Regions from separate parts of the Pseudomonas sp. KB-10 genome, predicted to be linked through region 2. Evidence: predicted binding sites of a transcription regulator. Region 2 holds the regulator's gene; each other region holds the start of a gene.
What was found. Region 2 encodes FliA, which starts transcription of late flagellar genes. Its sites were predicted from a motif close to CTAAAGTTTNNNNNNNNNNNGCCGNTAA; they were not measured.
Positions count from the first base shown of each region.

Region 1 (9,605 bases), 120 kb from region 2:
GACCAGCGGCGCCTGCTGGCGCCAGCTGGGCAGGGCGGCGCGGGCGCGGCGACCGCTCAGGGCCTGCAGCTCGTCCAAAAAACCGACACGCAATGCGGCGTCACCGCTGTCGGCCGCGGGCAGCAGAAGGCGCAGCAGCCAGGGCAGCGGCGCGAGCAGAAAGATCCAGGGCCAGGCGAACTCAAACATGCTTGCGAATCCAGGTGGCGACGGCCTGATCGAGTTCTGCGATGGCTTTGTCGCTCAGCGTGCATTGTGGCCTGTAGCCGCCATCGACGAGGATCATCCAGCGGGTCAGGCCCGCTGCCGGGCAGCGGTTGTCGAGAAAGGCCAGCCAGGCTCGGCTGCTCAGGGTGTGGCTGGCGCTGTCCGGGTAGCGTTCGCGGCACAGGCGCTTGAGCAGGGCGTTGAGCTGCTGCAGCCAGGGGCCGGCAGGGGCGCCGTCATAGGGTTTGCGCAAGGTGGCCAGCTCGTCGAGCGCCGCCTGGCGCAGTGGGTCGAGCGCCTGTTGCAGGGCCGCTTTGGGCTGTCGACGCAGCCAGTTGCGCAGCAGGCGCCACAGTCCCCACCCCACCAACGGCAGCAATACGGCGAGCAACCACCAGCCCGGTGCCGGTGGCCACCAGGGCACTGGGGCCGGGTCGATCAGCGGCTGCAACTGGTCGATGGGGTTCATAGGGATCTTCTCGCGTGCAGGGTGCTGAGCTGTTCCTGCAGCTGCTCGACCAGTTCGAGCTGCGTGCTCAAAGGCAGCAGCGGCACACCGAGTTTCTGCGCCAGACGCTGCCAGCGCGCCTCACGCGCCTGGGCCTGGGCACGATAAGCCTGGCGCAGGTCGCCGTTGTGGCTGTCCAGTTCCAGCTGTGCGCCACCTTGGGTAAAACGCAGCAGACCGGCTGCCGGCAGGGCATGATCGAGTGGATCGGACAGCGGCAGCAGCAGCAGGTCGGTGTGGCGCGCGAGCAGCGTCAACTGCTGCTCGGCATTGTCGCTGAGGGCACGCTCATCGCACAGTACGATCACCAGGCTACCCGGTCGCAGCACCTCGCGGGCGCGACGCAGGGCCAGGCCGAAGTTGTCGCGGCCGGCACTGGCCTGGCTCTCTGGGCCCAGCGCCTGGTTGGCGCGGGCCAGCAGGTTGAGCAGTTGCAGCAGACTCTGCTTGCTGCGCCGTGGTTTGACCTCGTGATGCTCGTTGTCGGCGAATACCAGGCCGCCGATGCGGTCGTTGTGGCCCAGCGCGGCCCAACCGATCAGCGCTGCGGCGCGCGCAGCCAGCACCGACTTGAAGCACAGGCCGGAGCCGAAGAACAGGCGCTGGCTCTGTTCGCTGATGATGAAGATGGGGCGCTCGCGCTCCTCATGGAACAGCTTGGTGTGCGGCTCCTGGGTGCGCGCTGTGACGCGCCAGTCGATGGTGCGCACGTCGTCGCCCGGTTGGTAGACGCGCACCTGGTCGAAGTCCACACCACGGCCGCGCAGCTTGGAATGATGCAGGCCCGTCAGCGGGCTGCGCCGGGCCGGAGTGGAGAACAGCGGCACCTCATGCACCTTGTGGCGCATGTCGATGAGCTCGCCGAGGCTGATATGGATGCCGGGGTTGCCGGCCGGGGTTTGCATGGGCTTTAGCCCGTAGCCCGGATGCAATCCGGGAAGGCAGCGTGATCAGCCCCGGATTGCATCCGGGCTACGCAGGGCGAGCGCAAGTCGCGCGGTTGCATCAGGCCACCGCCACCACGTCGAGGATGCGCTGGATCACGCGATCCTGATCGACGCCCGAGGCTTCGGCCTCGAAGGACAGGATGATGCGGTGGCGCAGCACGTCGAACAGCACCGCCTGGATATCTTCCGGGCTGACGAAGTCGCGCCCGGCCAGCCAGGCATGAGCACGCGCGCAGCGATCGAGGGCGATGGAACCGCGCGGGCTGGCCCCATAGGCGATCCAGTCGGCCAGCTCGGCGTCGAACTTGGCCGGGGTACGGCTGGCCATTACCAGTTGCACCAGGTACTCCTCCACGGCATCAGCCATGTACAGGCCGAGGATTTCCTTGCGTGCGGCGAACACCGCCTGCTGGCTGACCCGGTGCTCGGGTTTGGCTTCGCCATTGAGCGCATCGCCACGGGCCTGGGCGAGGATCTTGCGCTCCACCGCCGCATCGGGAAAACCGATCTTCACGTGCATCAGGAAGCGGTCGAGCTGCGCTTCGGGCAGCGGATAGGTGCCTTCCTGCTCGATGGGGTTCTGCGTGGCCATGACCAGAAACAGCGGCGACAGATCATAGGTCGAGCGGCCTACGGAAACCTGGCGTTCGGCCATGGCCTCGAGCAGCGCCGACTGCACCTTGGCCGGGGCGCGGTTGATCTCGTCGGCCAGCACCAGATTGTGGAAGATCGGCCCCTGCTGGAACACGAAGCTGCCGGTTTCCGGGCGATAGATCTCGGTGCCGGTGATGTCCGCAGGCAGCAGGTCCGGGGTGAACTGGATGCGATGGAACTCGCCTTCGATGCCTTCGGCCAGCTCCTTGATCGCCTTGGTCTTGGCCAGGCCGGGGGCGCCTTCGACCAGCAGGTGGCCGTCGGCGAGCAGGGCGATCAGCAGGCGCTCGATGAGCTTGTCCTGGCCGAGAATCTGGGTGGAGAGAAATTGGCGTAACGCGACCAGCGCTTCACGGTGTTCCATCGTCGGGCTCTTCTGGCGGATGAGCGGGCTTGCGAAGCCGCGCGTGCAGACCGCCGACTTTAATGCATTTGCCGCTTCAGCCGCTATCAGCGGCGCTGGTCATGAACGCTCTGGCAACAGAAATGCGAGGCAGGTCGCCAGCGCCCACCGTCGTCCAGGACGGAGCTTATTGCCACTGCGCCAGTAGCCGGCGCTGGGCAAGTTGCGCGCGGTCCTGGGTGATGGGCGCCAGGTACAACGTCTGGCCTGGCAGGCATTGCGCCAGCCGTGCCACGGCCTGCGGCGTCAGCGCGCCCAGGCGCGGGTAGCCGCCGATGGTCTGGCGGTCGTTGAGCAGGACGATCGGCTGGCCATCCGGCGGCACCTGCACGGCGCCCAGGGGAATGCCCTCGGAGATCATCGAGCTACGTTGGCATTGCAGCTGCGGACCGTTGAGACGAATGCCCATGCGGTCGGCACGCTGGTCGATCAGCCACTCGCTGTTGAACGCATCGAACAGACTCTGGCCGCGGAAGTCGCCGATCTGTGCGCCCAGCACCAGCTGCAGGCGGGGCGTGGTCTGGTACTCGGGAATGTACTCGGCGGGCATCTGCCGCGTTGCATTGGCGCTGCCGCTCCAACCCAGGGCATCGCCGACAGCGATGGCGCGGCCATCGCCGTGCAAGCCACCGAGGCCTTCGCGCAGCATGCTGGCGCAGCTGCCAAGCACCAGCGGCGCCTGCAATCCACCTGGAGCGGCCAGGTAGGCGCGCGCGCCCTGACGCGGCTGGGCGAAGCTCAGGCGCTGGCCCTTGCGCACGTCGAAGCTGCGCCAGGGCGCCAGCGGCTGATCGTCCAGCCGTGCGCCGAGGTCGGCCCCGGTCAGCGCCAGTGTGGCGTCGCGAGTGCATTCGAACTCGGCGTTGCCCAGGGTGATCTCCACCACCGCGGCGGTGAGCGGGTTGCCCAGCAGCCAGTTGGCCCAGCGATGGGCGACCCAGTCCAGGGCGCCGCACTGGGTCACGCCGAGATGGCGAACACCGAAGCGGCCAGCATCCTGCAGGTGAATGAAAGGGCTGCTGCGCAATACACGTAGGCCGCCGTCGATGGCGCTCATTGGTTGGCCTCCAGCGGACTGTCATCACCGCCCAGGCGGATGAATTCGGCGCGCTCGATGGGCACGAAGCGCACGCGATCACCCGGTTGCAGCAGGCTGTAACCCTCGATATCGCTGCCGAACAGGCGGTTTGGTGTGCGCCCGATGAGGTTCCAGCCGCCGGGGGAAACTGCCGGGTACGCGGCCGTCTGCCGTTCGGCGATGCCGACGCTGCCGGCGGCGATGCGCTTGCGCGGCGTGCTCAGGCGCGGCGCGGCGAGAATTTCCTCGACCAGGCCCATGAAAGCGAAGCCGGGCGCGAAACCCAGGGCGAATACCTGATAGGCATGGCCACTGTGCCGGGCGATCACTTCGGCTTCGCTGAGTCCGCTGCGCCGGGCGAGCAGTTGCAGCTCCGGGCCGACGCTGCGGTCGTACCAGGTGGGCAACTGGTGTTCGCGGCCGCCCTGCAGATCGCCAGGCTGCAAGCCATCGAGCGCCCCGGCGATCTTCGCTCGCGCCTGCTCGCTGTCGAGCTGGCACAGGTCGTAGTGCAGCAGCAGCGTAGTGTAGGAGGGCACCAGATCGATCAGCGCGTTGCCGAACGCCTCCTGCAGACGTGCACGCGCCGCCAGCATCCACGGCAGGTTGGCTTCATCGATATGGTCGAACAGGCGCAGGATCAGGCTGTCGATGCCGGCGACTTCCAGCCGGGCGTGGGGCCCCTTCATGCCTGAACCGGGCCGTCGAGGGGCTGGCGGATATGTTGCACGGCAGCCACCGAGTTATGGCGGGGTGTGGTCCTGGCATCGCGGCCCATGATCCGGGCCCGCAAGCGTGCGCCAACAGCGCAATGCACAAGCATGTCGTTCACGCGGGGCGTTCCTCCTGCGAGCTTTGGTAAGCCATAGTGGCGCGATTGGGGACGGACATGGTCGTCATCCCCTGGCGTCATTTTTCAGCGGCATGTCGGGGGCGTCCAGCAAAAAACAGCCGGCTCAGGCCAGGCGGAACTGGCTGGCGCTGCGTCCCAGGGCGTCGACCTGGGACGACAGCCCCTCGGTGTGACCGCCTAAGGTGTGGCGCAGGTCCTTGCTCTGCCCGGTATGCACATGGATGGTTTCCATCTTGTCGGCAATGTCCTCGGTGGTGGTGGAGACTTCCTCGATGGCCACCACGACCTGATTCATTTCGCCGGTCAGTCGTTCCATCGCCGAGGTGATGGAGGTGATCGCATCCGCCACCTGAGCGGCATGTCGTTCGCTGTCGGCGGCCAGGTTCAGGCCGTTGCTCATCAACTGGTGCATGTGTCGGGTCTGCTGCTGGAATTCACCGACGATGGCGCTGATGTCAGTGGTCGCGGCGACGGTTTTCTGTGCCAGCGAGCGCACCTCATCAGCCACCACCGAGAAGCCTCGACCGGCTTCGCCCGCACGGGCAGCCTCGATGGCCGCATTGAGCGCGAGCAGGTTGGTCTGATCGGCGAGGCTGTTGATCACGTCGACGATACCGTTGACCCGTGCACTGCTTTGGCCGAGGGCGTCGACCTGGCTGTGGGTGTCCTGGATCAGCTGCGCTAGGCGACTCATGCTGTCTACGCTGGCGGCTATCACCTCGCCGCCGTTGCGCGCCGCATCGTAGGCGCTGGTGGTGGCGCTACCGACTTCCGCGGTGCGTTGCGCCATGTCATTAAGTGTGGCGCTGATCTGGTGCGAGGCCGAGGCGGCCTGCTCGGTCTGCATTTCTACCTGGGTGCTGTTGTCGCCCAACTGACGCATGGCATCGCCCAGGTGGTTATGCAGGCGGCTCAGCTCGCCGTTGGCACGCACCACTTCGGCAACGATGCCGCCGATGCCCTGAATCATGCGGTTGGCGGCGTCGGCCAACTGATTGAACTCGTCGCGCGGGTTGCTCCCCACGTACAGCTTGCCGGTGAGATCGCCGGAGGCGACCTGCGTGAGCAGCTGGATCACGTTGCGCAGCCGAGTGACCAGGGTGCGTGAGGCTTGCAGCAGGGTGAAGCAGAGCAGGGCGGCGATGGCGAGGAAACTCAGCCCCATCATCCACAGCGCGGACAGGCGAGCCTGTTCGGCTTCCTGGCTACGCCGCAGCAGCAGGCCGCTTTGCAGCGCTTGCGCCTGTTCATCGATACGCGTCTGCAATTGCTCGCCCAGTTGGCGTAGGCGCTGGTTGGTCGCGTTGATGCGTTCGATATTGCCGTGGATGTCCGCGAAAGCCTGAGCGTAGCCCTGCACATTCTTGCCGATCGGCGTCTGCTCCCATTCGAGGTCCGCAATCTGCTCCTGCAGTTTGCCGATCGCCGTTAGGGCAATCTGGGCGTAGGCCGGATCGAATGTCGACAGATAGTCACGCTGGCTGCTCAGGGCGCTGGCGATAAAGGGCTTGATCAGGTCGAAGCTGATCGCTTCCAACGCCTTGCCCCTCTCCGTCAGCGTTTTGCGCTGGCCTTCGAATGGTGTCAGGCCCAGGGCCTGATTGAGCGTCAGCCACTGGCGTTGCTGAGCCAGTTCCTCGAGCAGCGCGGCCTGGATCTGCTGAGCTTGTTGCAAAGTGACGTCATCTTCCAGAGCCTGGGCTTGCGTCAACAGTTGTCCGATGAGTTCCTGCAATTCGTTGAGCCCATCGTTGAAGTCCTCCTGCCTTTCCGGGGTGATTTGCTGGCGCAGAGCGTTCTGCTGCCACCAGCGGTTCATCAGCTGGGTACTGGCGCTGGCATAGGCAGCCGCCTGTTCTCGCGCCTGCAGCGCGCTGCTGAGACGGTGGCTGGACCATAACGAGGCGGCTGCCATGAGGGTCAGACTGATCAGGGTGAGCGCGATCAGGGCGCGGAATTTTTGTTGCCAGGACAGTGAAAAATTCACGATAAGGCCTCGCCATCTTCTTGTGGATGATTCTTAGGAATCGGCAAGTTGTCATACAACTTGATTAAAAGTCTATGGCTGTGTGGGCGTTTATGCGTGGGTGGTTTACAGACCCGGCTCAGGCTCTTGCGCGCGATCGAAAGTGTCCCTGCGAACCCTGGCGTAGCGGATTCAAATGGCGTTGTCACGCAGCAGGACCGGGGCGCATGTGGTTGCGGTTGCCATACCCACAGAATGGCTTACCGGTCGGTCTGTTCTGTAGTCATGCACCGTCTCGGTGCAGCCTTGAAAGAAAATGTCGCAGCGCCGCAAGCGGTGGCAGGGCGTCCCTCGTTAAGCTCGCCGATTAAGTGTGACCACCTGGTCGCCCGCCTTCACGCTGGTCCGCATGCGACTTGCAAGTGTCATTGTCGCTTCATGGACTAACGTTGAACGAGCAGGCCGTTGAAAAACGTAGGCGAGGCAGCCAGTGCAAGGCGAAAACAGGCGAGAAAGCGCAGTTTACGAGTTGTAAATGAGCATTTTGATCGGACTCGCGCACGAGCCTGTTTTTAACGCAGCTATGGCAACGTAGGTAGTTTTTCAACAGCTGCTAAACCCTGCGACAGCAATCCAGACTTCTGTCGAACCATCAGCCCAATGGAGCAAAACCATGGCGTTCTTTACGGCGGCCAGCAAAGCCGACTTCCAGCACCAACTGCAAGCGGCCCTGGCACAGCACGTGAGTGAGCAGGCGCTGCCACAAGTAGCCCTTTTCGCCGAACAGTTCTTCGGCATCATCGCCCTCGAGGAGTTGACCCAGCGGCGCCTTTCCGACCTGGTCGGTTGCACCCTGTCGGCCTGGCGCATGCTGGAGCAGTTCGATCACGCCAAGCCGCAGGTGCGCGCGTTCAACCCCGATTACGAGAAGCACGGCTGGCAGTCCACCCACACCGCGGTGGAAATCCTGCATGGCGACATTCCGTTTCTGGTCGACTCGGTACGCATGGAGCTGAACCGCCACGGTTACAGCATCCACACCCTGCAGAACAGCGTATTCAGCGTGCGCCGCGACCAGAATGGCCAGTTGCTGGAAATCCTCCCGCGTGGCACCCAGGGCGAGGGCGTGCTGCAGGAAGCGCTGATGTTCCTGGAGATCGATCGCTGCTCCAGCGCCGCCGAGCTGAAGACCCTGGAGAAAGCCATTCACGAAGTCTTCGGTGACGTGCGCATGAGCGTCGCCGACTTCCAGCCGATGAAGGCCAAGGCACGCGAGCTGCTGGCCTGGCTGGATCGCGCCAAGCTCAAGGTGGACAAGACCGAGCTGGAGGAAATCAAGGTCTACCTCAACTGGCTGCTGGACAACCACTTCACCTTCCTCGGTTACGAAGAGTTCACCGTCGCGCCGACCGCCGATGGCGGCACCATGGTCTATGACGAGAAATCCCTGCTGGGCCTGTCCAAGCGCCTGCGCACCGGACTGTCCGCCGAGGAACTGCACATCGAGCCGGAAGCGGTGGCCTACCTGCGCGAGCCGCAGCTGCTGTCCTTTGCCAAGGCTGCGGTGCCGAGCCGCGTGCACCGTCCGGCCTACCCGGATTTCGTTTCCATCCGCGAACTCGATGCCAAGGGCAACGTGGTCAAGGAATGCCGCTTCATGGGTCTGTACACCTCGGCGGTGTACGCCGAAAGCGTGTGGAACATCCCCTACATCCGCCGCAAGGTGGATGTGATCAAGCAGCGCTCGGGCTTCGACAGCAGCGCCCACCTCGGCAAGGAACTGGCCCAGGTGCTGGAAGTGCTGCCGCGTGATGATCTGTTCCAGACCCCGGTGGACGACCTGTTCAACACCGCCCTGGCCATCGTGCAGATTCAGGAACGCAACAAGATTCGCGTGTTCCTGCGTCGCGATCCCTACGGCCGCTTCTGCTACTGCCTGGCCTACGTGCCGCGCGACGTCTACTCCACCGAAACCCGGATGAAGATCCAGCAGGTGCTGATGGATCGTCTGCAGGCCACCGATTGCGAGTTCTGGACCTTTTTCTCCGAATCGGTGCTGGCGCGCGTCCAGTTCATCCTGCGCGTCGACCCGAAGAACAAGACCCAGATCGACCCCGTGCGGCTGGAGAAGGAAGTCATCCAGGCCTGCCGTTCGTGGAAGGACGACTACGCCAGCCTGATGGTGGAAAGCCTCGGAGAAGCCCAGGGCACCAGTGTGCTGGCCGAATTCCCCGGCGGCTTCCCGGCCGGTTACCGTGAGCGTTTCGCCCCGCATTCGGCAGTGGTGGACATGCAGCACCTGCTCAGCCTGAGCAACGAAAAACCGCTGGTGATGAGCTTCTACCAGCCGCTAGCGCAGGGCGACCAACAGCTGCACTGCAAGCTGTACCACGCCGACACGCCGCTGCCGCTGTCCGACGTGCTGCCGATTCTGGAGAACCTCGGCCTGCGCGTGCTCGGCGAGTTCCCCTACAAGCTGCGCCGCAATGACGGCCGCGAATTCTGGATTCACGACTTCGCCTTCACCTACGCCGAAGGCCTGGATGTCGACATCCAGCAGCTCAACGACACGCTGCAGGACGCGTTCATCCATATCGTCGGCGGCGAAGCCGAGAACGATGCCTTCAACCGCCTGGTGTTGATCGCCGCCATGCCCTGGCGTGACGTCGCTCTGCTGCGTGCCTATGCGCGTTATCTCAAGCAGATCCGCCTGGGCTTCGACCTCAGCTACATCGCCTCGACCCTGATCAACCACGCCGATATCGCCAGGGAGCTGGTGCGCCTGTTCCGCACCCGTTTCTACCTCGCGCGCAAGCTCACCGCCGAGGATCTGGAAGACAAGCAGCAGAAGCTCGAGCAGGCCATCCTGGCTGCGCTGGACAACGTCGCCGTACTCAACGAAGACCGCATCCTGCGTCGCTACCTGGATCTGATCAAGGCGACCCTGCGTACCAACTTCTTCCAGGCCGATGCCAGCGGCGTGGCCAAG
Region 1 is NZ_QYYB01000002.1:248,519-258,123, reverse strand. It holds gene DXK50_RS06150 (vWA domain-containing protein) at 1-189, opposite strand, end outside; gene DXK50_RS06145 (DUF4381 domain-containing protein) at 182-676, opposite strand; gene DXK50_RS06140 (DUF58 domain-containing protein) at 673-1,620, opposite strand; gene DXK50_RS06135 (AAA family ATPase) at 1,721-2,680, opposite strand; gene DXK50_RS06130 (5-oxoprolinase subunit C family protein) at 2,847-3,776, opposite strand; gene DXK50_RS06125 (5-oxoprolinase subunit B family protein) at 3,773-4,486, opposite strand; gene DXK50_RS06120 (methyl-accepting chemotaxis protein) at 4,754-6,637, opposite strand; gene DXK50_RS06115 (NAD-glutamate dehydrogenase) at 7,290-9,605, shown strand, end outside.
Region 1: the regulator FliA is predicted to act here: its motif matches at 6,675-6,702, upstream of DXK50_RS06120 (methyl-accepting chemotaxis protein).

Region 2 (9,605 bases):
TCAGCGGCACCTTGATGACGATCTTCGAGCCCTGGCCTTTCTGCGAGAACACGTTGACCGTGCCGTTGAGCTGGGAAATCTTGGTCTTCACCACGTCCATGCCGACGCCGCGGCCGGACACGTCGGAAATCTCGGTCTTGGTCGAGAAGCCCGGCGCGAAGATCAGGTTGTAACACTCGAACTCGTTGAGACGATCGGCCGCGTCCTTGTCCAGCAGGCCCTTCTCCACGGCCTTGGCCCGCAGCACGTCGGCGTCCATGCCCTTGCCGTCATCGGTGATCGACAAGAGGATGTGGTCGCCTTCCTGCTCGGCTGACAGCACTACACGACCAGCGCGGGCCTTGCCAGCCTTCTCGCGCTCTTCGGGGGTTTCCACGCCATGGTCGACGGCGTTGCGCACCAGGTGCACCAGCGGGTCGGCCAGGGCCTCGACCAGGTTCTTGTCGAGGTCGGTTTCCTCGCCCACCAGCTCGAGGTTGATTTCCTTCTTCAGGTTACGCGCCAGGTCACGTACCAGACGCGGGAAGCGGCCGAAGACCTTCTTGATCGGCTGCATGCGGGTTTTCATCACCGAGGTCTGCAGATCAGCGGTCACAACATCGAGGTTCGACACGGCCTTGGACATGGCCTCGTCGCCGCTGTTGAGCCCCAGACGTACCAAGCGGTTACGTACCAACACCAGCTCGCCGACCATGTTCATGATCTCGTCGAGGCGCGCGGTATCGACCCGTACGGTGGTCTCCGCTTCGCTCGCTGCCGGTGCCTTGTCGGCACCTGCCGCGGGAGCGGCGGGCGCACGAGCGGCAGCAGGCTCGGCCTTGGCCGGCGCCGGTTTGGCAGCAGGCGCAGGTGCCTTGGGAGCAGCAGCAGGCTTGGCTACCGCAGCAGGAGCTGGCGCGGGCTCGCTGGGCGGCACGAACTTGCCCTTGCCGTGCAACTGGTCGAGCAGCGACTCGAACTCGTCGTCGGTGATTTCGTCACTGGCCGGAGCGGGCGCTGCGGCAGCGGCCACCGGCGCCGTAACTTCGGCTGCCGCACCGGAGAACTGGCCCTTGCCATGCAACTGATCGAGCAGCGCTTCGAATTCGTCGTCGGTGATGTCGTCACCCGCCGGCGCGTCAGCCGCTACCGAAGCGACGGTAGCAGCAGGCGTCTCGACGGTGCCAGAGAACTGACCCTTGCCGTGCAGCTGGTCGAGCAGCGACTCGAACTCGTCATCAGTGATCTCGTCGCTGGCTGCGCTCTCCGCACTCGGAGCGGCCGCCGGCGCGTCACCCAGCGCATCGAGCAGTTGCTCGAACTCGCTGTCGGTGATGTCTCCCGAAGCAGCAGAGGGCGCGGCTTGGAATGCCGGCTCTGGCTCTGGCTCCGGCTCCGGTTCTGCTTGCTGCACCGGCGCAGGGGCCGCTTCGCCGCCACCCGGCTCGGCCAGACGTGACAAGGCCGCCAGCAGTTCCGGCGACGCGGGCGTCGGCTCACGCCGCTCACGTACCTCGCCGAACATGCCATTGACTGCATCAAGAGCCTCGAGCACCACATCCATCAGCTCCGAATCGACGCGACGCTCACCCTTGCGCAGGATGTCGAAGACGTTTTCGGCGATATGGCAGCACTCCACCAGCTCATTGAGCTGGAGGAAGCCTGCTCCGCCCTTTACGGTATGGAAACCGCGAAAGATGGCGTTGAGCAGGTTCATGTCATCCGGTCGGCTTTCCAGCTCGACTAACTGTTCGGATAACTGTTCGAGAATCTCGCCGGCCTCTACCAGGAAATCCTGGAGGATCTCTTCATCGGCGCCGAAGCTCATATTGTGTGCTCCTTAGAACCCTAGACTGGACAGCAGGTCGTCGACATCGTCCTGGCTGGAGGCAACGTCATCACGCTTATCGGCATGAATCTGCGGACCTTCACCCCGCGATGGTTCTTTTAATTTTTCCTGTTCGGCGCGCAGCACTTCGTGGTCGTGCTGAATGCCGGCAAAACGGTCGACCTGGCTGGCCATAAGCACCAGCTTGAGCAGGTTGCTTTCCACTTCGGTCACCAGCTGGGTGACACGCTTGATCACCTGACCGGTAAGGTCCTGATAGTCCTGCGCCAGCAAAATGTCGTTGAGGTGGCCGGAAAGCTTGGCGCCGTCTCGCTCGCTACGGGCGAGGAATAGCTCGACACGCTTGGCCAGCTCGCGAAAGCCATCGGCACCGATTTCGCGGCGCATGAAGCGGCCCCATTCGACGCTCAGGCTGTGTGCCTCGTCGCTCAGGTCATTGACCAGCGGCGCGCTCTGCTCGACCAGATCCATGGTCCGGTTGGCGGCCTTCTCGGTCATGGTCACGACGTAGTTCAGGCGTTCGGTAGCGTCGGCGATCTGCGACAGCTCCTGAGCATGCGGCATACGCGGGTCGAGCTGAAAGTTGACGATAGCGTTGTGCAGCTCACGGGTCAGTTTGCCGACTTCGTGATAAAGCCCGCGGTCGCGGACCTTGTTGAGCTCGTTGATCAGTTGCACCGCGGCGCCGAAATTGCCTTGTTCGAGGCTGTCGACCAGATCGCGGGCGTTGTTTTTCAGGGTCGACTCAAGGTCACCCAGCGTGGAGTCATCGTGTTCCATAGCACCCTCGCGGCTGGCATCAGCCGTTGACCCGCTCGAAGATCTTCTCGATCTTTTCCTTCAGCACCTGGGCGGTGAAGGGTTTGACCACATAGCCATTCACGCCGGCCTGGGCCGCCTCGATGATCTGATCACGCTTGGCTTCAGCGGTCACCATCAGCACCGGCAAGTGCTTGAGACGCTCATCGGCACGCACGGCACGCAGCAGGTCGATGCCGGTCATGCCGGGCATGTTCCAGTCGGTCACCAGAAAGTCGAAGCTGCCGCTTTGCAGCATCGGCAGCGCCGAAGTCCCGTCATCGGCTTCCGCGGTGTTGGTGAAACCCAAGTCCCGCAAGAGGTTCTTGATGATCCGTCGCATCGTCGAGAAATCGTCAACGATGAGGATTTTCATGTTCTTGTCCAAGTCGACCTCCGTACAGTCCCAAACGTATTGCGCTCGCAACTACGTCCTTTAATCATGAAACCGTTTCTGCCTGCGAGTACGCCGCCTTCAGCCAGCGCGCCATTCACTCAGCCGCGAGCGCAAACGCGCCGCGCACTGACTGTGCAACTGGCTCACGCGCGACTCGCTAACCCCCAGCACTTCACCGATTTCCTTCAAGTTCAATTCTTCATCGTAATACAGCGCTAGCACCAGACGTTCACGCTCCGGCAAGCCGGCGATGGCGTTGGCCAAGGCCGCCTGGAAGCGTTCGTCTTCGAGGTCCCGCGAAGGTTCGAGGTGGGTGTGCCCGGCGTCTTCGTGCAGCCCGCCATGCTCGCCGTCCTGTAACAGGTCGTCGAAGCTGAACAGGCGGCTGCCCAAAGTGTCGCCAAGAATGCCGTAGTAATCCTCCAGACTCAATTGGAGTTCGGCCGCAACTTCCTGATCTTTAGCGTCACGCCCGGTTCTCGCTTCAACGGCGCGAATGGCATCGCTGACCATACGGCTGTTGCGGTGCACCGAACGCGGCGCCCAATCGCCCTTGCGCACCTCATCGAGCATCGAGCCACGAATACGAATACCGGCGAAGGTTTCGAAACTGGCACCTTTGCCGGAGTCGTATTTGCGTGAGGCTTCGAGCAGGCCGATCATGCCCGCCTGAATGAGATCGTCGACTTGCACGCTGGCCGGTAAACGGGCCAGCAGGTGATAAGCAATGCGCTTGACCAGAGGGGCATAGCGTTCGATCAGCTGATGCTGGGAGTCCTGCGCCTGCGCCTTGTTGTACATACGAAGTCCAGAGGCTGCTGTCATACGGCCGAGTCTGCGGTCGGTTGCTGCACCAGACGCTCGACGAAAAACTCCAGATGGCCACGGGGATTGGCCGGCAGCGGCCAGGTGTCAACCTTCTGGGCAATCGCCTTGAACGCCAGAGCGCACTTGGAACGAGGGAAGGCTTCATAGACTGCGCGCTGTTTCTGCACGGCTTTACGCACACATTCATCGTAGGGCACGGCACCGACGTACTGCAGGGCGACATCAAGGAAGCGATCCGTCACCTTGGTCAGCTTAGCAAAGAGATTGCGCCCTTCCTGCGGGCTGTGGGCCATATTGGCCAGAACACGGAAGCGACTGATGCCGTGATCACGGTTGAGCAGCTTGATCAGGGCGTACGCGTCGGTGATCGAAGTGGGTTCGTCGCATACCACCACGAGGATTTCCTGAGCGGCACGAACGAAGCTGACCACCGCATCGCCGATCCCGGCAGCGGTATCGATCACTAGCACGTCAAGATTTTCGCTGATATCGCTGAACGCCTGGATCAAGCCGGCGTGCTGCATCGGCGTAAGGCTGACCATGCTCTGCGTGCCGGATGCGGCCGGCACGATACGGATGCCGCCCGGCCCCTGCAGCAGAACATCACGCAGGTCGCACTCACCCGCGATGACATCGGCCAGCGTGCGCTTGGGCGCCAACCCCAGCAGCACGTCAACGTTGGCCAGCCCCAGGTCGGCGTCCAGCAGCATCACCCGACGGCCGAGATCGGCCAGGGCCATGGACAGATTCACCGACACATTGGTCTTGCCGACGCCACCTTTGCCGCCGGTCACCGCGATCACCTGTACGGGATGCATACCCATGTTCTCTCTACACCTTGTCTAACTTCGACTTGACCAGAAGGCCGTTCACTCTCGCGTAACGCGAAAGGGTGCAACACTCTCGCCGCTTCAGCCGGCTCGCTGCGCCGGGTTGTGGTAGAGGCCGGCGAACATCTGCGCCATGGCATCTTCACTCGGCTCCTCGGCAGCCTGCAGCCCTACCGCACGACTGACCAGCTGATGGCTGCGCGGCACTTGCAGGTCATCCGGAATTCGCGGCCCGTCTGTCACATAGGCTACCGGCAGTTGCTGGCCTATAGCCAGACCCAAAACCTCTCCCAGACTCGCAGCCTCGTCCAGTTTCGTCAGTATGCAGCCTGCGAGGCCACAACGCTTATAACTATGGTAGGCGGCCTTGAGCACCTGGCTCTGACTTGTTGCCGCCAGAACCAGATAATTTTTCGCGTTGATGCGTGCCGAGGCCAGGCTTTCCAGCTGCAGACGCAGCGCCGGATCGTTACCCGGCAGGCCGGCGGTGTCGACCAGCACCACGCGCTTCTTGGCCAGCGGCGCCAAAGCCTGCAACAAAGACTGACCGGGGTCGATCTGGGTCACCGACACGCCGAGGATACGCCCCAAGGTCTTGAGCTGCTCCTGCGCGCCGATACGGAAGCTGTCCATGCTCACCAGAGCGACCTGCTGCGCGCCATACTTAAGCACATAGCGTGCGGCCAGCTTGGCCAGCGTAGTGGTCTTGCCCATGCCGGCCGGACCGACCAGCGCGATCACCCCGCCCTCTTCCAGCGGCTCGACCTTGGGCGTCTTGATTGCATGCGCCAGATGCGCCAGCAACATACGCCAGGCCTGGCGCGGCTCAGCGACCCCAGCGACCTTGCCCAGCAAGGCCTGCGACAGTTCGGCAGACAGTCCCATGCGTTGCAGGCGACGCCACAGGTTGGCCTGCTGCGGACGGCGACTCTGCAATTGCCCCCAGGCGATGGAGCCCAGCTGCACTTCGATCAGCTCACGCAAGCCGTTGAGCTCGAAGCGCATGGCATCCAGCGCACGCGGATCGACCGACGGTGCGGCAGGTGCAACGGCCTCGACCGGGCGCTGCGGCTTGACCGGCGTCGCTGGCAACTCGGGCGCCAGCAGGGATTCGTTGGCAAACAGTTGGCGGTCCTTGCCGGCATCCTGCTCGGCACGGGTGGTCAGCTCGGCCTGGGCACTGGCGATGCGCGCCTGGGTCTTGCGCAGCTCGGCTTCCAGCGCCGGGTTCGGACGTACCGGCGCCGGCGCCTGGTAATCCAGCGCGGCAGTCAGCTCGACGCCACCGGCGACGCGACGATTGCCGATGATCGAGGCATCAGCGCCCAGTTCGTCACGCACCAGTTTCATGGCGGTCCGCATATCGGCGGCGAAGAAGCGTTTGACCTGCATGACCCTTTACCTCAGTTCTGGCCAACCGTAGCGACTATGGTGACCTGCTTGTTGTCCGGAATTTCCTGGTACGCCAGCACATGCATGCTGGGAACCGCCAGCCGCGCGAAGCGCGACAGCATCGCCCGGACCGGTCCGGCCACCAGCAGAATCACCGGTTTGCCGAGCATTTCCTGGCGCTGCGCCGCTTCCACCAGGGAACGCTGCAGCTTCTCGGCCATGCCAGGTTCGAGGAGGATGCCATCCTCGCTGCCCTGACCGGCCTTCTGCAGACTATTGAGCAATATCTGTTCCAACCTTGGCTCAAGGGTGATCACAGGCAGCTCCGGCTCTAGTCCCACAATGCTTTGCACGATGGCGCGGGCCAGTGACACGCGAACAGCAGCGACCATAGCGGCGGGATCTTGACTCTTTGGCGCGACGTTGGCGATGGCCTCGGCAATGGTGCGGATATCGCGCACCGGCACCTGCTCCTGCAACAGCGCCTGCAGCACCTTGAGCAGGGTCGACAGCGACACCAGCCCCGGCACCAGCTCCTCGGCCAGCTTCGGCGAGCTCTTGGCCAGCAGCTGCATGAGCTGCTGCACTTCCTCGTGCCCGAGCAGCTCATGGGCGTGCTTGTGCAGGATCTGGTTGAGATGGGTGGCAACCACGGTGCTGGCATCGACCACGGTGTAACCCAGCGATTGCGCCTGATCCCGCTGACTCGGATCTATCCACACCGCTTCCAGGCCGAACGCCGGATCCTTGGCGGCGATGCCATTGAGCGGGCCGAATACCTGACCGGGGTTGATCGCCAATTCGCGGTCTGGATAGACCTCCGCTTCGGCGACACTAACGCCCATCAGCGTCAGACGATAGGCATTGGGCGCCAGATCGAGGTTGTCGCGGATATGCACCGAGGGCATGAGAAAGCCCATCTCCTGCGAGAGCTTCTTGCGTACGCCCTTGATCCGCGCCAGCAGTTGGCCACCCTGATTGCGGTCGACCAACGGGATCAGACGGTAGCCCACTTCCAGGCCAACCATGTCCACCGGAGTGACGTCGTCCCACCCCAACTCCTTGACCTCCTGCGCCTTCTGCGCCGGAAGCAGCTCCTGCTGGCGCTGGACCTCCTTGACCTCGGCTTCCTTGGCCTTGCGGTTCTTGTGCGCGATCCAGTAGGCGCCGCCAGCGGCGAGCAGGCCCAGGCTGATGAAGGAAAAGTGCGGCATGCCCGGCACCAGGCCCATGGCGATGAGAATGGCAGCGGCCACTGCCAGCGCACGCGGCGAGGCGAACATCTGCCGATTGACCTGGGCGCCCATGTCCTCGGAAGTGGAAACGCGGGTCACCATCACCGCAGCAGCGGTAGACAGCAACAGGGAAGGAATCTGTGCTACAAGGCCATCACCGATGGTCAGCAGGGTGTAGACCTTGCCCGCATCAGCAAAGGCCAGGCTGTGCTGCAGCACGCCGATGGCGATACCGCCGATCAGGTTGATGAACAGGATCAGCAGGCCGGCGATGGCGTCGCCACGGACGAACTTGCTGGCACCGTCCATCGAGCCGTAGAAGTCCGCTTCCTGCGCCACCTCCGAGCGGCGCTTCTTGGCCTCGGTCTGATCGATCAGACCGGCGTTGAGGTCGGCGTCAATGGCCATCTGTTTGCCGGGCATGGCATCGAGGGTAAAGCGTGCGCTGACCTCGGAAATACGCCCGGCGCCCTTGGTGACCACCACGAAGTTGATGATCATCAAGATGGCGAACACCACGATACCGACCACGTAGTTGCCGCCGATCACCACCTCACCGAAGGCCTGAATCACCTGCCCCGCCGCACCGTGCCCGTCATGACCGTTGAGCAGCACGACGCGGGTCGAGGCCACGTTCAGCGCCAGACGCAGCAGCGTCGCAGCCAGCAGGATGGTCGGGAATACCGCGAAATCCAGCGGGCGCAACGCGTAGATACTGACCAAGAGCACGACAATCGACAGCGCAATGCTGAAGGTGAACAGCACGTCGAGCAGAAACGGCGGGATCGGCAGCATGACCATGCCGAGCATGACCAGCAGCAACAGGGGAATGCCCAGGTTGCCGTGACGCAGCCCCGCCAGATTGCTGCGGACATCACCGATTAACTGTGCGCGATCTACTGCCACGTCCTACCTCAGCCATTCAATCTTTTGACGCGAAAGTGCGTCCTGAAGGGGTAATGGCAAGAAGCGTTCCAGAAATGACGGAGGGGCCAGCAGAAGTGTTTAAGAGTCGCGACGCAGGTCCGCAGGAATCGGCAGATCCGGCAGCGGGCCCGGGCGCTTGCCCTTGCCGGCGCGGTACTGGCGCAGCTGATAGACGTAGGCCAGAACCTGGGCCACCGCCAGGTACAGGCCGGCCGGAATTTCCTGGTCCAGCTCGGTGGAGTAGTAAACGGCCCGCGCCAGTGCCGGCGATTCCAGCACCATCACCTGATGCTCCTGGGCGATCTCGCGGATCTTCAGTGCCAGGAAGTCGCCCCCCTTGGCCAGCAGCATCGGCGCGCCACCTTTCTCCGGGTCGTACTTGAGCGCTACGGCGAAGTGTGTCGGGTTGGTGATTACCACATCGGCCTGCGGCACGGCCTGCATCATCCGTCGCTCGGCCATTTCGCGCTGCAGCTGACGGATGCGCCCCTTGACCTCGGGCTTGCCCTCGGTGTCCTTGTACTCGTCACGCACCTCCTGCTTGGTCATCATCAGCTTCTGCTTGTGACTCCACAGCTGGAACGGGACATCCACGGCGGCGATCAGGATCAGGCCGCAGGACAACCAGAACGCGCTCCAGCCAACCACTCTGAGGCTATGCAGGATTGCCGGCTCCACAGGTTCGTTGGCGATCGCCAGCAAATCGTCCTGATCCACCGCAAGCACCACCAGCGCCACCGCGAGGATCACCAGGAACTTGGCCAGCGCCTTGACCAGCTCGACCAGGGCCTGAACCGAAAACATGCGTTTCAGCCCCGCCAAGGGGTTCATCCGACTGGCCTTGGGCTGCAGCGCTTCGGCGGAAAACAGCCAGCCGCCCAGGGCAATCGGGCCGGCGATGGAAGCGATCAGCAAGGCGATCAAGAATGGCTGAACCGCCAGCAGCGCCTCCTTGCCGGAGGCAAGCAGGTATAACGCCATGCTGCGCTCGCTCATCAACACCTCACGCGGCAGGCTGAAATTGCCGCGCATGATGTCCATCAGCACATTGCCCATGTAGGCGCCGAAGATGATCAGGGCCACGGTGCCGGTGAGGGTTACCGCCAGGGTATTGAGTTCCTTGGATCGAGCGATCTGGCCTTTCTTTCGCGACTCTTCAAGTCGCTTGCCTGTGGGTTCCTCGCTCTTGTCGGCGCCGCTCTCGCTTTCAGCCATGCTCGCTCCTCATCGCGTCAGCGCGAATTCGCCCAACTGCTGCAGGGCTTCGCTGGCCAGTGCCTGAAACAGGCTGCCGAAATCGGAGAGGCCCACCCAGAAGATCACCAGGCCCAGGGCCAGGGTCAGCGGGAAGCCGATGGAGAAGATGTTGA
Region 2 is NZ_QYYB01000002.1:127,887-137,491, forward strand. It holds gene DXK50_RS05595 (chemotaxis protein CheA) at 1-1,807, opposite strand, end outside; gene DXK50_RS05600 (protein phosphatase CheZ) at 1,820-2,608, opposite strand; gene DXK50_RS05605 (chemotaxis response regulator CheY) at 2,628-3,002, opposite strand; gene fliA (RNA polymerase sigma factor FliA) at 3,102-3,848, opposite strand; gene fleN (flagellar synthesis regulator FleN) at 3,845-4,675, opposite strand; gene flhF (flagellar biosynthesis protein FlhF) at 4,763-6,073, opposite strand; gene flhA (flagellar biosynthesis protein FlhA) at 6,085-8,214, opposite strand; gene flhB (flagellar biosynthesis protein FlhB) at 8,314-9,450, opposite strand; gene fliR (flagellar biosynthetic protein FliR) at 9,460-9,605, opposite strand, start outside.

Region 3 (9,605 bases), on a different contig from region 2:
CCTCCCTCGGCCTGCCACAAACGCCACAGGGCGATGGAGGCGGTGAGAATGGCCGGCTGGGTCTTGTCGGTCTGGTTCAGTTGCTCTTCCGGGCCTTGCTGGGTCAGCGCCCAGAGGTCGTAGCCGAGCGCTTCGGAGGCTTCGCCGAAGGTATCGAGCACCAGCTTCTGCTGGGCACCGTGATCGGCGAGCATGGCCAGGGCTTGCGAACCCTGACCGGGAAAGACGAATGCGAGGGATGCAGACATGAATAAGTCCCTTGAGTCGAAAAACCAGCGCCAGGCGAGCCTGGCGCAGCAAACTGACAGTTGGATGACAGGCCGCGTGCCGCGGTCACATTCCGCCGCAGCCCATACCCTGAAAACGCGACGAGTCTACAGCAACAAGTCCTCAAGTCGACCATGCAGTCGCTGCGGCAAATTTTCCTGCACCTCACGCAGCGCACAGCGAATGGCGCTCTGAAAGCTCTCCTGCCCCGCCGCGCCATGGCTCTTGACCACGATGCCCTGCAGCCCGAGAAAGCTCGCGCCATTGTGCCGAGCGGGAGCCAGGTCGGCCTTGAGACGGCGCAGCAGCGGCATCGCCAAAGCCCCGACCGCCTGAGCGAACAACCCCTCATTGAACAGCGTCTCGACCCGGCCAGTGATCATCTTCGCCAGGCCTTCGCTGGACTTGAGCAGGATGTTGCCGACAAAGCCGTCGCACACCACGACATCGGCTTCGCCACGGTACACTCCATCGCCTTCTATATAGCCGATGAAGTTCAGCCCGCTCGCCTGCTGCAGCAGGCTGGCGGCCAGCTTGACCTGCTGATTGCCCTTGATGTCTTCGGTACCGACATTGAGCAAGGCGACCCGCGGCCGAGACACACCCAGCGTCTCGGCCGCCACGGCGCCCATGATCGCGAACTGATAGAGATGCTCGGCACTGCAGTCGACATTGGCGCCCAGATCCAGCAGGTAACAATGGCCCCGCTCGGTCGGAATCGGGCTGACCATGGCCGGCCGGTCGATACCTGGCAGCGTCTTGAGCACATAACGCGAAAGCGCCATAAGCGCACCGGTATTACCGGCACTGACGCAGGCATGCGCCTGACGCTGACGTACCAGCTCCAGGGCCACGCGCATCGAGGCATCGGGCTTGCCGCGCAAGGCCTGAGCCGGACGCTCGTCCATGGCGATCACTTCACTGGCGTGATGAACCTGCAGGCGCGAGCGATCGACGCCGGACTGGCGAGCGAGCTGTTCTTCGATGAGGGGAGCTTGGCCGACGAGAGCCAGGTGCAGCGAGGGGAATTCAGCCAGCGCAGAAGTGCAGGCCGGAACAATGCAGTGGGGACCGAAGTCCCCACCCATTGCATCAATCGCGATGATCGAGGCGGACAAGGATTACTCGTCAGCGCCCTTGTCGATCACTTTGCGACCGCGGTACACGCCTTCCGGAGAAACGTGGTGGCGCAGGTGAACTTCACCGGTGCTCTTCTCTACGGACAGGGTGCTGGCCTCGAGAGCGTCGTGCGAACGACGCATGTCGCGGGCGGAACGGGATTTTTTGTTCTGCTGAACAGCCATAACTCATTAACTCCTAAACGTTTGGGTCACGCTTTAACTGCGCCAATACACTGAACGGGTTGGACCGCGATACCTCGTCCTCGCCCGGCTCGGGCTCATCGAGACCGTCCGGCTGCTGGCAATCACCTGGGGCATGAGCAGGAACGATCGGCAGGGCGAGAAGCAATTCATCCTCGACCAGACCGAGCAGCTCCAGCGGCTCTTCACCCACTTCCAGCACGTCGTAGCCCTTCGGCAAGGACTGAGTGTTCGCTCCAACCCGAACCACCGCGTATTCACATTCGCTGCGGATGGGTAGCGCGACCAGCTCCAGACAACGCTGGCAGACCATTTTGACCTCAACCTCGAGCTCACTGCGGATCACCACAGTTTTCTGCTCGTCACGCCCGAAATGAAATTTCGCCTGCACCGTGCCAGCCGTATCGGCAAGCGGGTCGCAGAGACGCGGCAGGCTGGCCAGTTCGAGCTGCCCTTCGAGGGTAGCTTCGCGGTCGGCGAGCTTGCGCGGATCAACGTGAGGTGGAATCGGCCCATTCAACATAGGCGCAGCATTCTAGGGATGCACCCTGCCCATGTCAAAGGAAATTCGGCCTGTCGTCCAATAGCAACGATCAGTAGAATTTCCCGCCCGCCTGCAGACATATATAAAAGGAAAAGAACATGCCCGCGCTGCTGCTCGCCTCCAGCTCCCCCTACCGCCGCGAGCTGCTCGAACGCCTGCGACTGCCCTTCACCTGGCAGTCGCCCAGCATCGACGAAAGCCGACGAGAGGGCGAAGCGGCCATCGATCTGGTCAAGCGCCTGGCCGAAGAAAAGGCCCGCGCCCTCGCCACCGACCAACCCGACCACCTGATCATCGGCTCTGACCAGGTCGCCGTACTGGGCAACGGCCAGATACTCGGCAAGCCACACGACCTGCCAAGAGCCCAGCAACAGCTGCGCGCCGCCAGCGGCAGCAGTGTTACCTTTCTGACCGGCCTGGCATTGCTCAATACCAGTACCGGTAGGTGCCAGGTGGACTGCGTGCCCTTTACCGTACATTTCCGCCCGCTCAGCGACGAGCAGATTCTGCGCTACCTGCAACGCGAGCAGCCATTCGACTGTGCCGGCAGCTTCAAGTCCGAAGGACTGGGTATCAGCCTGTTCCGCAGCACCGAGGGCGAGGACGCCACCAGCCTGATCGGCCTGCCGCTGATTCGCCTGGTGGACATGCTGCTGAACGAGGGAATCGAAGTCCCTTGAGCCACCCATAAAAAGAAGAAGGCCCGCTGAGCAGACTGTGAGAAAACTACTGCGCTCGGCCATGCTGCGTTAAAAAACGGCTCAAAATGCTCATTTACAGCTCGTAAACTGCGCTTTTTCGCCGTTTTTTGCCTTGTCTGACCTTCGCTCGCTACGTTTTCACACGGCCTGTGAACGGGCCTTCTTGTAACTCAGCGCAGCGTCGGCCCCTGGAAGCCCATCCACAACGCAATGCGATCGGCCACACTGGTACCCAGACGCTTGGCGAAGCGGTCGAACGGCGTGTCACGCTGGGTGAAATCGACCATTTCCTTCTCGCCGATCACTTCACGCGCCACGTAACTGGCACTGCCCAGCGCGTCGACCAATCCAAGTTGCAGCGCCTGCTCTCCAGACCAGACCAACCCCGAGAACAACTCGGGATGCTCGTCTGCCTTGAGACGATCACCACGCCCCTTCTTCACACTGTCGATGAACTGGCGATGAGTGGTATCGAGCACGGTTTTCCAGAAACGGGTTTCCTCTTCCTTCTGCGGCTGGAACGGATCGAGGAATGCCTTGTGCTCACCCGAGGTGTAGACGCGACGCTCGACGCCGAGCTTCTCCATGGTTTCGACGAAACCGAAACTGGCTGCCGTGACACCGATGGAACCGACCAGACTCGCCTTGTCGGCATAGATCACATCGGCCGCACTGGCGATGTAATAGGCACCAGAGGCCCCCAGGTCACTGATCACCGCATAGACCTTGGTCTGCGGGTACTCGCCGCGCAGGCGGCGAATCTCGTCATAGATATAGCCGGACTGCACCGGACTTCCGCCAGGGCTGTTGATGCGCAGGATCACGCCCTTGGTATTGGTATCTTCGAAAGCAGCACGCAGGCTACCCACGACCTTGTCGGCACTGGCCTCCTCGCGATCGGCGATCATGCCGCGAATTTCGATCAGCGCGGTATGAGCGGTGGTGGTCGAGGCCGATTTCAGATCGAGCGCCGGCAACACCAATGCCAATGCGCCGAACAGATAGATAAAGGTCAGCAGCTTGAAAAAGATGCCCCAGCGACGCGAACGGCGCTGCTCCTGAACGCTGGACAGCAGGGCTTTCTCCAGCAGCTTCCAGCTCTTGGCATCCTCGCCCGACGAAGACGATGACTTCCACTCATCCGACATGCTCACTCACCTCTGCAGAACGCTGCGCGCGATAGCCTTCCAGCCATGCACGCAGCTCATTGAATTCGTTGATCGCCAGTCGCGGCGAGCATTCGCGCAACAGCGACAGCGGCTGCGCACCAAAACCCACCGCAACCGCATCCATCCCCGCATTGCGCGCCATCAAGAGATCGAAGGTCGAGTCTCCGACCATCAGCGCGCGCTCAGGCTGCACCCGGCAATGTGCAAGAATCTCGTGCAGCATCAGCGGATCGGGCTTGCTCGCCGTCTCGTCAGCGCAACGGGTGATATCGAAGTAATCCAACCAACCCTTGTCGGCCAGTACCCGATGCAGCCCCTTGCGCCCCTTGCCGGTCGCGACAGCCAATTGATAACCCTGCTCGCGAAAGGCTTCGAGCGACTCGCTCACACCGTCGAATAACGGTGAAGGCTCGGTTTCCAGCGCCAGATACTGCTCACTGTAGGCGCTACGGATGGCTTCGATACGCAACGGCTCATCGAGTTCCGGATAGAGCGTGCGTATCGCCACACCCAGTTCCAGCCCAATGATGCCGCGCACTGCGACATCCGTGCAGCGCGGCACGCCCGTCACATCAGCGGCTCGATGCATGGCTTCGACGATACGACCGATGGAGTCCACCAGCGTGCCGTCCCAGTCGAAGATCAGCAGTTGATAGTCAGGCACTGAGCCGCTCCAGGGTCCTGGCCCACATCTCATCCACTGGCGCCTCGAGCTTCAGCACTCCACCCTCAGGCAGCGGCACATGCAGTTCGTAGGCATGCAGGAACAGGCGCTTGCCACCCAATTCGCGAATCTCGCGGGTGAACTCGTCATCACCGTACTTGGAGTCACCAGCGATGGAGTGCCCGGCATGCTTGGCGTGCACGCGAATCTGATGAGTGCGGCCGGTCACCGGCTTGGCCTCGACCAGCGTGGCGAAATCACCGAAGCGGCGCAGCACGCGGAACAACGTCAGCGCCTCCTTGCCCTCGCCATCGACCTCGACCATGCGCTCGCCGGAGCGCAGGTTGCTCTTCTGCAGCGGCGCATTGACCTGCTTCCTGGCTGTCGCCCAGTGGCCGCGCACCAGCGCCATGTAGCGCTTGTCGACGCCATCGCCTCGCAGCTGCTCATGCAGATGACGCAACATGCTGCGCTTCTTGGCGATCATCAGAAGACCGGACGTATCGCGATCCAGGCGATGAACCAGTTCCAGATCCTTGGCATCAGGGCGCAGCTGACGGAAGGCCTCGATCACCCCGTAATTCAAGCCACTGCCACCATGCACGGCGATGCCGGCCGGCTTGTTCAGCACGATCAGCGCCTTGTCCTCGTAGACGATCGCTGCCTCGAGACGCTCGAGCAGCCCCTGCGCCAGCGGCTCGGGCTCGTCGCGCTCGGCAAGGCGCAGCGGTGGCACGCGCACCACATCGCCGGCCTGGAGTTTGTATTCGGGCTTGATCCGCCCCTTGTTCACACGCACTTCGCCCTTACGCAGAATGCGGTAGATCAGGGTCTTGGGCACGCCCTTGAGCTGAGCCCGAAGGAAATTGTCGATGCGTTGGCCGGCGAGTTCCGGTGCAACCTCGATCAGCTGGACGCCGGAGGTTGGAGAGGCAGGAGTAGTCATCGCACAATCATAACAATTTTTTATGGAATTGAAGCACTTAATCATTGCTGCTATAGTCGCGAACGCCGCCAAAAGTGGCCTGGCTTGTGGATGATTGCCAAACTTGCCATCCCCTGCCCGCGCAAACCTTACTTGGACGTGAGGCCGTCCCACGGATTCTTCAGGTTAGAAAGGCCGCAAAAGGCCATGAAGATTTCGGAAATAAAGCCTTGAGTATGATGCGCGATTCGCCCGCAGGGCGGTCGCGGTAAATGACAACCGCTGCGGAATCCGCGCGCGGCACCCGATTTTCAGCGATACGTGTAGGGTGGAGATGTACAACTGTCGGACTGCGTAGCATATCGCTTGATCAAAGACGCCTCATCTCGTCCGCTACCGCCAGTTGATTCCTCTTCCTGACTGAGTGCTTCTGTCACCACAGCAAGCAGGAGACGTCCGTCGCGACCGCAGCCTCTGATGGCAGGCCGTCGCTAGACAGTGGAACGATTTACGACCGTTTCTGACGCGCCTGACACCGACCCTGAGAGTCGTGTGTGCCTAACGTGGCTTCCGCTAGCCCCGGAACCCATTGGTACCACATGAAAAGAATGCTAATTAACGCGACTCAGCCTGAAGAGTTGCGTGTTGCCCTGGTAGATGGCCAAAAACTCTACGATCTGGACATCGAGTCCGGCGCCCGCGAACAGAAGAAGGCCAATATCTACAAAGGCCGCATCACCCGCGTAGAACCCAGCCTCGAAGCCGCCTTCGTCGACTTCGGCTCAGAACGCCACGGCTTCCTCCCCCTCAAAGAAATCTCCCGCGAATACTTCTCCAAGGCCCCTGAAGGCGGCCGCATCAACATCAAGGACGTGCTCAAGGAAGGCCAGGAAGTCATCGTCCAGGTCGAGAAAGAAGAGCGCGGCAACAAGGGCGCAGCCCTGACCACCTTCATCAGCCTGGCCGGCCGTTACCTGGTGCTGATGCCGAACAACCCGCGTGCCGGCGGCATCTCTCGCCGCATCGAAGGCGAAGAGCGCAACGAACTGCGCGAAGCACTGAACGGCCTCAACGCTCCGGCCGACATGGGTCTGATCGTTCGCACCGCCGGTCTGGGCCGCTCCAGCGAAGAAATGCAGTGGGACCTCGACTACCTGCTGCAACTGTGGAGCGCCATCAAGGAGGCGTCCACCAGCCGCCCTGCCCCGTTCCTGATCTACCAGGAATCCAATGTCATCATCCGCGCCATCCGCGACTACCTGCGCCAGGACATCGGCGAAGTGCTGGTCGACAGCGTCGAAGCCCAGGAAGAAGCGCTTGCCTTCATCCAGCAGGTGATGCCGCAATACGCCAGCAAGATCAAGCTGTACGAAGACAGCGTGCCGCTGTTCAACCGCTTCCAGATCGAAAGCCAGATCGAGACCGCCTTCCAGCGCGAAGTGAAGCTGCCGTCCGGTGGCTCCATCGTCATCGACCCGACCGAAGCCCTGGTTTCCATCGACATCAACTCGGCGCGCGCCACCAAGGGCAGCGACATCGAGGAAACCGCGCTGCAGACCAACCTGGAAGCGGCCGAAGAAATCGCCCGTCAGCTGCGCCTGCGTGACATCGGCGGCCTGATCGTCATCGACTTCATCGACATGACGCCGACCAAGAACCAGCGCGCCGTCGAAGACAAGGTACGTGAAGCCCTGGCCGCCGACCGTGCCCGCGTTCAGGTCGGTCGCATCTCGCGCTTCGGCCTGCTGGAAATGTCCCGTCAGCGTCTGCGTCCGTCCTTGGGCGAGACCAGCGGCATCGTCTGCCCGCGCTGCAACGGCCAAGGCATCATCCGCGACGTGGAATCCCTGTCGCTGGCCATCCTGCGCCTGATCGAAGAAGAAGCGCTGAAGGATCGCACCGCCGAAGTCCGCGCTCAGGTACCGATCCCGGTCGCTGCCTTCCTGCTCAACGAGAAGCGCAACTCGATCACCAAGATCGAACTGCGCACCCGTGCGCGCATCGTGATCCTGCCCAACGATCACCTGGAAACTCCGCATTTCGAAGTACAGCGTCTGCGTGACGACAGCCCGGAGGCGCTGAGCGGCCAGACCAGCTACGAAATCGCCGCCACCGCGGAAAACGAGGAAGCTGCCGCTCACCCGACCGCAGCGACCCGCACCCTGGTTCGCCAGGAAGCCGCGATCAAGGCCGCACCGCGCAGCAGCGCTCCGGTTGCCGCCGAACCGCAACCGGCACCACTGGCTCCGACCAAATCGCCTGAGCCGAGCCTGTTCAAGGGCCTGGTGAAGTCCCTGGTCAGTCTCTTCGCCGGCAAGGAAGAAGAGACCCAGCCTGCGGTTACCGAGAAGAAGAGCAATGAGCGTCCGCCGCGCGAAGAGCGTCGCAACGGTCGCCAGCAGAGCCGTAACCGTGGCGGTCGCCGCGATGACGAACGCAAGCCGCGCGAAGAGCGCGCACCGCGTGAAGAGCGTCAGGCCCGTGAACCGCGTGAAGAGCGCCAACCTCGCGAAGAGCGTGCTCCGCGTGAAGAGCGTGCCCCACGCGAGCCGCGCGAAGGCCAGGAAAACCGTCGCGAGCGCAAGCCGCGCGAAGAGCGTGCCCCGCGTGAAGAGCGCGTACGTGAACTGCGCGAGCCGTTGGACGCCGGTAACGAGCAACGCGAAGAGCGTGCCGAGCGCCAGCCGCGTGCTGAGCGCCAGGAACGTCAGCGTCCGCCGCGCGAAGAACGTCAGCCGCGTGCCGAGCAGGCCGAGGCTCTGCAGGATGAAGCACTGCCGAATGAAGAGCAGCTGCAGGATGACGAGCAGGACAACAATGACGGTGAGCGCCCGCGCCGCCGCTCCCGTGGTCAGCGTCGCCGCAGCAACCGTCGCGAGCGTCAGCGTGATGCCGACGGCAACCTGATCGAAAGCGCCGAGAACAGCGAAGCCGCCGGTAACGAAGCTCAGACTGCCGCTCAGGCAGCTGTTCCAGCTGCTGCCGTGGCGACAGCCGCTGCAGTGGTTGCCGAAAGCGTCGACAGCAGCGAGAACGTCGCCAGCGAAGCTCCGACTGCTGAAGCGCCGGCTCAAGCTGAAGCACCAGCCGCTGAAGCGGTCGAGGTGAAAGTCGATGCGGTCGCGGTGGAAGTGGCCGAAAGCGCTCCGGTCGCGGAGAAAGCGCAGGAAGCCGAACCGGCTGCTGCAGCCGAAGCACCTGTTGTCGCCGAAGCGCCGACCGCTGAGCCTGCAGTTCAGGCCGAGCCGGTTGCCGAAGCCGTTCAGCCTGCCCCGGCTCCGGTCGAGCCGGCAGCCGCTCCGGCACCAGTAGCCGCCAATGCCACCGGCCGTGCACCGAACGATCCGCGCGAAGTGCGTCGCCGTCAGCGTGAAGCCGAGCGTCTGGCCCGCGAAGCTGCTCAAGCCGCTGCTGCAGCCCCGGCTGTAGAAGCTGCCCCAGTAGTCGACGCCGCTCCGGTCGCTGAAGCGAGCGCCCCGGCAGAAGCCGAAGCCGCTGCAGGCGAAACCGCTCCTGCGGTGGAGCCGGTCGCTGTGGCCGAAACCAGCTCTGTCGTCAGCGAGCAAAGCGTGAGCGAAGCGGTAGAGCAAGCGCAGCCGGAAGAAGAAACGCCAGCCGACAAGGAGGAGGTCAAGCCTCAGGCTTGATCCTCCTGCGGTCACTAAAAAGGGGATGCCTAGGCATCCCCTTTTTCATTTCCGTCACTGGTAGCCCGGATGCAATCCGGGGGCGGCGGCTGCCGGATCACGCCTGGGGCAACGCTCAAAGCACGTTCGGTTCGATTTCCAGCGCTACGCCAAAACGCTGCAAGATATCGCTCTGGATGCGCTGCGCCAGCTGCAGCACTTGCGCACCTGTGGCGCTGCCGTAGTTGACCAGCACCAGCGCCTGCAGACGATGCACGCCGGCATCACCCTCGCGCACCCCCTTCCACCCTGCCCGCTCGATCAGCCAGCCGGCGGCCAGCTTCACCAGACCATCGCCCGCCGGATAGCTGACCAGATCGGCATGCT
Region 3 is NZ_QYYB01000003.1:273,361-282,965, reverse strand. It holds gene fabD (ACP S-malonyltransferase) at 1-248, opposite strand, end outside; gene plsX (phosphate acyltransferase PlsX) at 375-1,385, opposite strand; gene rpmF (50S ribosomal protein L32) at 1,389-1,571, opposite strand; gene DXK50_RS09825 (YceD family protein) at 1,585-2,112, opposite strand; gene DXK50_RS09820 (Maf family protein) at 2,232-2,813, shown strand; gene sppA (signal peptide peptidase SppA) at 3,005-3,982, opposite strand; gene DXK50_RS09810 (HAD-IA family hydrolase) at 3,972-4,667, opposite strand; gene rluC (23S rRNA pseudouridine(955/2504/2580) synthase RluC) at 4,660-5,613, opposite strand; gene rne (ribonuclease E) at 6,192-9,239, shown strand; gene murB (UDP-N-acetylmuramate dehydrogenase) at 9,355-9,605, opposite strand, start outside.
Region 3: the regulator FliA is predicted to act here: its motif matches at 2,186-2,213, upstream of DXK50_RS09820 (Maf family protein).